Regions from separate parts of the Vibrio nigripulchritudo genome, predicted to be linked through region 1. Evidence: riboswitches for the same ligand, from Rfam matches in the RefSeq annotation. Region 1 holds a riboswitch; the other holds the start of a gene.

Evidence for each region. A riboswitch is a leader RNA that binds a small molecule or an ion and turns the genes downstream of it on or off. The one in region 1 is predicted to bind thiamine pyrophosphate.
Region 2: another riboswitch for thiamine pyrophosphate. It lies ahead of thiD (bifunctional hydroxymethylpyrimidine kinase/phosphomethylpyrimidine kinase); the one in region 1 lies ahead of thiC (phosphomethylpyrimidine synthase ThiC).

Annotation. Positions count from the first base shown of each region.
Region 1 is NZ_AP027049.1:3,933,557-3,938,352, forward strand. Features, by position in the region: gene QMG91_RS17950 (HesA/MoeB/ThiF family protein) at 1-223, opposite strand, end outside; gene QMG91_RS17955 (thiamine phosphate synthase) at 207-1,424, opposite strand; gene thiC (phosphomethylpyrimidine synthase ThiC) at 1,421-3,361, opposite strand; TPP riboswitch at 3,507-3,625, opposite strand; gene crcB (fluoride efflux transporter CrcB) at 3,676-4,059, opposite strand; rRNA gene rrf (5S ribosomal RNA) at 4,259-4,375, opposite strand; tRNA gene QMG91_RS17975 (tRNA-Thr) at 4,426-4,501, opposite strand; rRNA gene rrf (5S ribosomal RNA) at 4,571-4,686, opposite strand; rRNA gene QMG91_RS17985 (23S ribosomal RNA) at 4,781-4,796, opposite strand, start outside.
Region 2 is NZ_AP027049.1:2,191,561-2,196,356, reverse strand. Features, by position in the region: gene QMG91_RS10085 (ABC transporter ATP-binding protein) at 1-784, opposite strand, end outside; gene thiD (bifunctional hydroxymethylpyrimidine kinase/phosphomethylpyrimidine kinase) at 774-1,625, opposite strand; TPP riboswitch at 1,700-1,796, opposite strand; gene QMG91_RS10075 (AraC family transcriptional regulator) at 1,939-2,808, opposite strand; gene QMG91_RS10070 (aminotransferase-like domain-containing protein) at 2,918-4,072, shown strand; gene QMG91_RS10065 (LysR family transcriptional regulator) at 4,074-4,796, opposite strand, start outside.

The DNA.
Region 1 (4,796 bases):
TCTGTCTTGGAAGATTGCTAATTTCTACCGTGTCTCCATCAGCGACAACAAGGTTGCCAACACCGGAGCAGGCTAAATGCTGTATTGCAGAACAGCCAAGCCCGCCACATCCAATGACCAGCAATCGCGCTTTTTTCAGCTTACTCTGCCCAGTATCACCAATCTCTGGAAGAGCGATCTGTCTTTGATAACGGAGAAATTCTGAATCAGAAATCGGAGCCACTCTTTTGCCTGCTACTCATCAAGGTGTGAAACTGTCCGATCACTTCTTTTGGATCGTCGCTCAGCGTAATCGCTCTAACTACAGCTAAACTCGAAACGCCACACTTCCATACGGATGGAGCACGTTCCAGATCAATTCCACCTATTGCTACTGTTGGAAAAGTCCCTACAAGCTTTTGGTATAGTTCGAGTCGAACCAGCCCTTGGGGTCTTGAAGGCATGACCTTAGTCGTCGTTGGGAAGATATGCCCGAGTGCAATGTAGCTCGGATTGACCTGCTTGATTCGCAAGATTTCGTAATAGCCATGAGTAGACAACCCAATACGTAGCCCTGCATCAGCAATGTCATCAAGCTCTGCTACTTCCAAATCTTCCTGACCAAGATGCACGCCGTAAGCACCATGCTTGATGGCTAGCTGCCAGTAATCATTGATATAAACCTGAGCATCATACTGCTGCCCCAGCTCTATTGCCTCTTTCACCTTTGACTCAAGGTCTGGGTCTTGTGAATCCTTGATTCTCAGCTGGACGGTTTTTACACCCAGCTCAAGCAATCTAGCAACCCACTCTACCGTATCGACTACTGGGTATAGTTTTAGTCTTTCGGAATCTGTAGACGGGAACTGAATATCACTCTCGACGTTCCAACCTACATCAATATTCAAAAGGCTATCAGATAGCACCGGAACAGGAAAAGCTTCGAGATTCAAAGGCCATGTTTCACGTGAAACATCGTCACGGACTGCCGCTCGAGCAATAACTAATGCGTCCTCAATAGGAAAATCAATGACCAAAGCCGTCAGTAGCCAAGCGACATATGACTCTTGTTCTTGCTCATTGAGTGGCGAACCTTCAAAAGCAATCGCTCGGTTTGTACCTTCATGAGCCCATAAGTCGACCAACTGAAAATCATGGTAGACATCCAGTAGTAGCAAATTAGCCTGCTTAGACAGATCAGAAATTGCCAGAGGCGAAGCCTGACCAGAAGCAAAGCGACAAACAAAATCGGCGTCGCTTTCTCCTTCACCAAGAAACAGTGTTGTCGTCCTGTCATCAACATGGCACTGAACAAGTGGAGTTGGGCTAATGCCCAACTCGATATCGGAAATATCAAATCCCTGCTCTTTCGCTAGCAATAAGCACGACTGCACCAAACCCGTAAGATGTACTTTATCTTGCGGAAGAAGTAGCTGTGGCATTATTCCTCCAAAACGCTTTGCTTAGCGGGATGGTAAAGTTCCGACCCTGATGCCTTAAATTCCTCAGACTTCTGGCGCATGCCCTCAAGTGGGTCATCTAGCATTTTGATCTCAATTGCCTGATCGAGCGCAACCTGTTTTGTGTCTTTTGCGTATTCACGGACTTCCTGAGAAATCTTCATAGAACAGAACTTAGGTCCACACATAGAACAGAAGTGCGCAACTTTTCCAGACTCTTGAGGAAGAGTTTCATCGTGGTAAGTACGCGCTGTATCCGGGTCTAGAGCCAAGTTGAACTGGTCTTCCCAGCGGAATTCAAAGCGAGCCTTAGAGAGTGCGTTATCACGAATCTGCGCACCAGGGTGACCTTTAGCCAAATCAGCGGCATGAGCGGCGAGTTTATAAGTGATAAGACCGGTTTTAACGTCTTCCTTGTTTGGCAGACCTAAATGTTCTTTAGGCGTCACATAACACAACATGGCACAGCCGTACCAACCGATCATGGCGGCACCGATCCCTGAAGTGATGTGGTCGTAGCCAGGTGCAATGTCAGTTGTCAGTGGCCCAAGTGTATAGAATGGCGCTTCATGACAGTGCTTAAGCTGCTCGTCCATGTTCTCTTTGATCATGTGCATTGGGATATGACCCGGACCTTCAATGATCACCTGCACATCGTATTCCCAAGCAACCTTAGTCAGCTCACCCAAAGTTCTTAGCTCAGAAAACTGAGCTTCATCGTTTGCATCGGCAATGGAGCCAGGACGAAGACCATCACCCAGTGAAAGCGCTACGTCGTACTTCGCACAAATTTCACAGATTTCACGGAAATGCGTGTACAGGAAACTTTCCTGGTGATGAGCCAAACACCACTTAGCGATGATTGAGCCGCCACGAGAAACAATACCTGTGACTCGCTTAGCCGTCATCGGAACATAACGAAGCAACAATCCAGCGTGAATGGTGAAGTAATCAACCCCCTGCTCCGCCTGCTCGATAAGGGTGTCTCTCATCACTTCCCAGTTGAGGTTTTCTGCGATACCGTTCACTTTCTCAAGCGCCTGATACATTGGAACCGTACCAATCGGAACCGGGCTGTTACGCATGATCCATTCACGTGTTTCGTGAATGTTTCGACCGGTTGAAAGGTCCATAACCGTATCGCCACCCCAGCGAGTTGCCCAAACCAGCTTTTCTACTTCTTCTTCAATTGAAGAGGTGACCGCAGAGTTACCAATGTTGGCATTTACTTTAACCAGGAAGTTTCGACCAATGATCATTGGTTCTGATTCAGGGTGGTTAATGTTGGAAGGAATGATGGCACGACCTTCTGCCACTTCTTTACGAACAAACTCTGGGGTGATTTCTTTCGGTAAGTTCGCTCCAAAGCTTTCACCTGGATGCTCGATATTCAGTTGCTCATCCGCAAACTTACGACGCTGCATGTTTTCACGAATGGCGATGTATTCCATCTCCGGAGTGATGATGCCTTGGCGCGCATAGTGTAGCTGTGTAACACACTGTCCCTCTTTTGCACGGCGAATTTTTGGAAGGTTTCCGTAACGAAGCTCGTCAAGCGTATCGTCTTCAAGGCGCTCTTTAGTGTAGACCGAGCTTACATCTGCGAGGATTTCTGTATCGGCACGCTCTTCAATCCACTTCTCTCGCAGTTTTGGCAAACCGCTGTACAAGTCGATGTCGTAATTTGGATCAGTGTAAACACCGGAGGTGTCATAAACGCGAATTGGGTCATTCGGCTCGAATATAGGGTCTTTCTTCGTACCACCAACCAGGCTATCAGCCAGGCTGATTTCACGCATTGGGACCTGAATATCACTGCGTGAACCTTCTACGTAGACTTTATGAGAGTTTGGATAGGGTTGGGTCGACAGATTATCAATAAACTGTTTGGCTTCCAGTCTCGCTTGCTTGCGATTCGACATAGCATTTTTCCTTGCATCATTATTTTTGAGGGCATAACCCTAGGAAGAAAATGCTTGACGGATTGTTGTGACAAGAGGGCAGTGAGCAGATAAAACAAGTTCGTGCTCAACTGTAAATCAGATAGATCTCGATTGTATTCGAGTGATGGTATCTTCTCTTGTTCCCTTCGCAGGTATTAGCCTGATCAGGTTCAACGGATCCCGCTACGCGGTCTCAGCTCATTACTTAACACGCTACGTGTTCGAGCACTCCGACAAGTGAAGCCAGTATAAGGGAAAGGTTATGTCAAAACCAAGACTAAAGGTAAAAAAGATTAACTTTTAATCAACAATTGAAAACCGATCCAGGCAGCAGAGATACTGAGAATAACATTTAACAAAACATTCAGACCCATCTTAAAAAAAGCGCCCTGCTGCATCAGTAAAACATTATCCATAGAGAAAGTTGAGAACGTGGTCAGCGCTCCCAAGAAACCTAACCCGATAATCTGTCTCCAGGGCTCTGTGGCAAGACTTCCATTCTCAAACGAGGCAATGAGCATTCCCATCGCTAAAGAGCCCACAACGTTCACTGTGAGCGTCCCATAGGGAAAACCTCGCCCAAATAAACTTGCACATAACTCCGACACCAAAAATCGTGAGCAGGCACCAAATGCACCACCTAGTGCAATAAAGCCAAGAACGGATAATTGTCCCATCTTCCCCTATCCTTCATTTGAATATTGCGATTATTCTATCTCTATATACACAAAAAATTGTTTTTATTTTCGGATACATTGAGACACGAAGAGTGTGAGATATTAAAAGTTACAGGAGTCACTTTTGGTGACTTGAAACAAGTTTTTATGATGTAGAAACGAAAAAGCCCTGATCGGCTGATCAGGGCTTGGAAATTGAACCTGGCGATGTCCTACTCTCACATGGGGAAGCCCCACACTACCATCGGCGCTATTGCGTTTCACTTCTGAGTTCGGCATGGAAATCAGGTGGGTCCACAATGCTATGGTCGCCAAGAAAATTCTTTTTTGTTTCAGACTGACTCACAATCTGTAAACAATAATTAATGGTGCTAGTACCCAGATTTGAACTGGGGACCTCACCCTTACCAAGGGTGCGCTCTACCAACTGAGCTATACCAGCACATTCAATTCTTTTATGCTATGGATTAAAAAAGCCCGTTCTTGCAAACGGGCTTCTTTTAAATTTAAAGCCTGGCGATGTCCTACTCTCACATGGGGAAACCCCACACTACCATCGGCGCTATTGCGTTTCACTTCTGAGTTCGGCATGGAATCAGGTGGGTCCACAACGCTATGGTCGCCAAGCAAATTCTTTAATCTGGAAAGCTGTTTTTAGTTCTGATTCTTACACATTCAATCTGTTCTTATCTGAGTCCACTCAAAACCCCTTGGGTGTTGTATGGTTAAGCCTCACG
Region 2 (4,796 bases), 1.7 Mb from region 1:
GCTTTTCAATAATGCTTTGTTGAAGCTTGGCGCACTCGGCATCCAGCTTTCTTGGGATGTCGGATTGAGGTAATTCCATAGCGTGAGCAAAGGCAGGAGCACCCTGCATCACGTATAGCTTGGAAGCCAGTCGAATGGCTTCGTGCGGGTCATGGGTAATGAGTAACACGGTTTTATCTTGAAGTAGCTGATGTGCCAGGTTCTGAAGTTTGTGACGATTTACTGCATCCAATGCCGAAAAGGGTTCATCCATTAGAACGATGGGTTTTTCCTGCATCAGAGTTCGGGCGATAGCAACACGCTGTCGCATGCCACCAGACAATTGCTGGGGAAGGAGATCCCTTTGGTCTGCCAAACCGACCTGTTCCAGTAAATGCAGTGCTTTTTTCTGGCTTTCTTTGTCTTTCAATTGCTTGCCAAATCGTGTGCTGAGCAAGACATTGTCTAATGCGGATAGCCAGGGCATCAGTAAATCTTGCTGCCCCATATACGCGATTTCATTGTCAACCGACAAAGGGTGTTTTATGCCTTGTTGGTCTTCCAACAACAGCGCACCTTTCCAGCTGGCTTTGGCGTTGAGAAGCCCTGCAAAATGGCGAAGCAGAGTCGATTTACCGCAACCGCTTCTTCCAAGAATGCACGTCCAGTACCCGACAGGAAATCGCATATTCAGGTCGGCTAATGTTGGCGTTTCGGCATCCAGATATTGCAGTTCACCATTTTCTAACGCGATGAACGCTTTATCCTTTGCAAGAGTCGTAAAACTCGAAGCTTCAGAGTACATCTTCATGTCCGGGGAAAAAGTGGTGAACCGGACCATGCCCCTGGCCTATATCCAGTTCATCAGCATGAGCGATGGCATTGGAGATGTAGTACTTACCCAGCTTGACGGCTTCTGGCAGTTCATAGCCCTGAGCTAGGAAAGAGGCGATAGCAGAAGAGAGCGTACAACCTGTGCCGTGAGTGTTTTGAGTATCAACACGTTTGGCGTTTAATGATTCAACCTTGTCAGGGAAAATCAATAAATCTGTACTGTATTCACTGCTTTCTAAATGCCCGCCTTTGAGCAGTACCGACTGACAACCCAGAGAGCGAAGCTGGTCAATCATGCTTTCCATATCGGCTTCACTTTCAGGCACTGGATTACCGGTTAAGGCTGCGCCTTCGGGCAGATTAGGGGTGATGACATCAGCAAGCGGCAATAACTCCGCTTTCAAGGTGCTGATGGCACTCTCTTCGAGAAGCAGATCCCCACTGGTTGCAACCATTACCGGGTCAACCACCAAATATTTTGGCTTGTATTGTTTTATTTTACTGGCAACCACTTTAATGATGCCCGAATCTGCCAGCATGCCGACTTTGACAGCTGCGATATTGAGATCGGTAAATACGGCGTCTAGCTGGCTTTCCACATGGTCTAGTGGGATAGGGAAAATCGCGGAAACGCCTTGTGTGTTTTGAGATGTAATTGCCGTGATAGCTGAACAAGCAAAGCTGCCCGTTGCTGAAATGGCTTTGATATCCGCCTGAATGCCGGCACCACCACCACTGTCAGAACCAGCAATAGTAAGTACGATTGGCGTATTCACACCTGTGGGGGAAGGGTGGTTGTTTTGTGTGGTCATAAGTGCTCCCGCAATACAGGCGAGCAGGAACTCTTCTGACTAAAGAATGGAATGGTAGTGAGATCAACCCATCGACAGTAAGATTCATAGTTCCCTACGCCAGTGTTAACTGAATCAGGTTCAACGGGTCTCGCTATGCGATCTCAGCCTAAGGCTCCCCGACTATTATTCGCGATGATAACAATTTTCATTAAAAGGGCAACGAATTGATCCCCGGCTTGGTGCGTACGTCTAATTAGTGAGCGAAATATCAATTATGATGACTTGATGTGTTAGCAAGTAAAATGCATCTTTTTGCTCATCAATGAAGTGTCTAGAAAAAACGAATGGGAAGGTAGAAGTCCAATTCGAATGCTTCATCTTCGCTAAGAAAGTGGTTTTTATGATAGTGAACATAAGCTGGTGTAGAACGAAGCTTAAACCCAGATTGTGGAAGCCAGGTTTCCAGCACTGTGCTTATTTGGGGAAGCAGTTCCCCGTAGATGCCTTTGAGTTTAAATACTGCGTGTAAGCCGCCGGGAATCACCATCTGGTTGACGACTCCCCGATATTTTAGGGGTTCTGAAATGCCCACACATGCAACGTATCGACACTGATCCAGCTCCACCCACGCTGGGTTTGAATGGTGTAAGCCAAACTGCTGCGAAAAATCTCGCCCATCATCTTTCGTCCACGCCTGCAACGTTAGCCATGCATTGCGAATCGAACGGCTGTAACCATTGTGACGAACATACGCCGCCATTCTGTCTGGGACTTCTTTTATTTTCGGAACGGGAAGAGGGCGGCTTGCGACTCTTTTGTAGCCCGCTGCGATTTCAGGATCTTTCAAATAGGGTTTATCGGATACCTGTAGATCGTGTTTGCGCCATTTGCCCGGTGACATATCGAATGTTGCTTTAAATGCTTTATTGAAAGAAGAAAGCGAAGAAAAACCACAGTTGTTAGCGATATCCAGAATAGGAGAAGAGGTATCAAACATGAGCTGATTGGCTGCGTATTCCATGCGCGCCCGGCGAATGTACTGGTGGATGGGTTCGCCAATCACTTCTTTAAACACACGGTGGAAATGCTGCTCAGAATAAGCAGCAATCGACATCAATTCCTTTACAGAATGCGTCTTAGTTATGTCTTGATGAATGTGGAACAGAACATCATTCATCCTAGAGGTATGTTGATAGCTCAAAATTCTAAAAAAGCATAAACGGACATAATGAAGAGCATAAATGGACAAACATGTTTTCGCAATAGACCATAACATTGAATTCAGAATTCAATGCTGCAATGGGAAACAAATGGAAGTCGCACAATCATTAAAACAAATCCAATCGTCTTATATACGTGAAATTCTAAGCGCGGCAAGCGACGAAAATGTCATATCGCTGGCTGGTGGTTTACCAGACGAATCAACGTTTCCAATTGCACTAATGAAGCCAGTTCTGGAAAGCTTGACCGAGAAACCGGCTGTTTTTCAATACGGTTTGACGGCAGGTTATCCGCCATTGCTTGAACACTTGGAGCAGGCTTTCAATCTTCCTGATACGCATCAAGCCATGGTTTGCACAGGATCGCAGCAAGGGTTAGACCTGATTGCGAGAGCTTATATAAATCCGGGGGATACCGTCGTTATGGAAGCACCAAGCTACCTCGGAGCAATGCAGGTATTCGGTTTAGTACAGGCGAACATAGTGACGGTGTCACAGAATGAGTGTGGTCCTGATCTCACGGAACTGAAATCTTGCTTTGCTTCTGAAAAGCCAAAGATGTTTTATGCGGTTCCTGACTTCCACAACCCGACAGGAGTTTGCTGGTCTCTATCAGTGAGGCAAGCCGTGGCGAACCTGTGTGAAGAGTACAATGTTGCCTTTATTGAAGATGCACCGTACCGAGAGCTGAGATTTCATGGGGAAATGTTGCCAATGGTGTCTGAGTTCTGCCCTCAGCACTCAATTGTCCTTAGATCCTTTTCCAAAATTGCTTCACCGGGTTTAAGGATGGGCGTAGTGACTGGCAAGCAAAGCTACATTGAACCGCTGCTTAAAATCAAACAGGGGGCGGATTTGCATTCTAGCGTGCCAATGCAGGAAGTATTGTTAGGTTTGCTCACTCATGATGGGTTCGATGATCACCTTGCTTCAATCCGTAGCCTCTATCGCAGACGTTATGAATGCCTAAAATCAGAGTTGGATAGGCAACTGCCAGAAAGCTGCAATTTGCAAAGCGTCGATGGTGGGATGTTTGTCTGGGTAACATTGCCAGAATGTGATACCTACATTCTGGCAAAAGCTTTGCTGGAAAAGGGTGTTGCAGTCGTACCAAGCCCTGTGTTTTACCCTAGTCCTGAAGGGCAGAAGTCCGCAATCAGGTTAAATTTCACCAACGCGAGCGAAGACGAGCTTAAAGAAGCGGTAACCCGACTGGCAACTGGCATACAACAGATCGCGTTGTAAATTACTTCTGAGCGAAACTCAAAAGCTCTTTAATAAAGACTTCCAGTGGCGTCGAAATGTCTTTCGATGCCAGCCGAATGATGGATAACGGTCGCTTAGAGTTGATGTCGGTAATGTTGATTTTATGCAACGTACCTTTAGCGACCTCTTCTTTTACCGTTTCATTTGGCAAAATCGACACACCTATTTCGGCTTCCACTGCCTTTTTCAAAGTGTACACATTGTTGTGGGTCATTCGAATGTTTACATCAATGTCTTTTTCGGCAAGGAGTTTATCTATCACCACCCGAGTAGGAATGCGTTCACCAAACGCAACGAAGGGTTCTCCTTTGAGCTGATTGATAGAAACCGATTTTTTACCATTGAGTTTGTGTTTTTTCCCGGTAACTAAGACCAGTTCGTCTTCAGAAAACGGGATAGATTCGATCAAATGGTTTGGTTTAGGGTAAGCGACGATACCAATATCAATCTGTTCTTTCCTGACCGCTTCATAAATCGCTTCGCTGTGCTCGTACTCTAAGTGGACACACACCTTAGGGAAGGCTTTCATAAAACCGGAAAGAAAGTCTCCCAATTCGTACATTCCCACACTGTGAATAGCCGCGATTCGAATATGCCCTTCAAGAACACCGGCACTGTAATTGGACTTAATTTTGATGTTTTCACACAGTCGAAGAATTTCCCTGACATCTTCCAATATCAGTAAACCTTCGGGGGTGAGTTG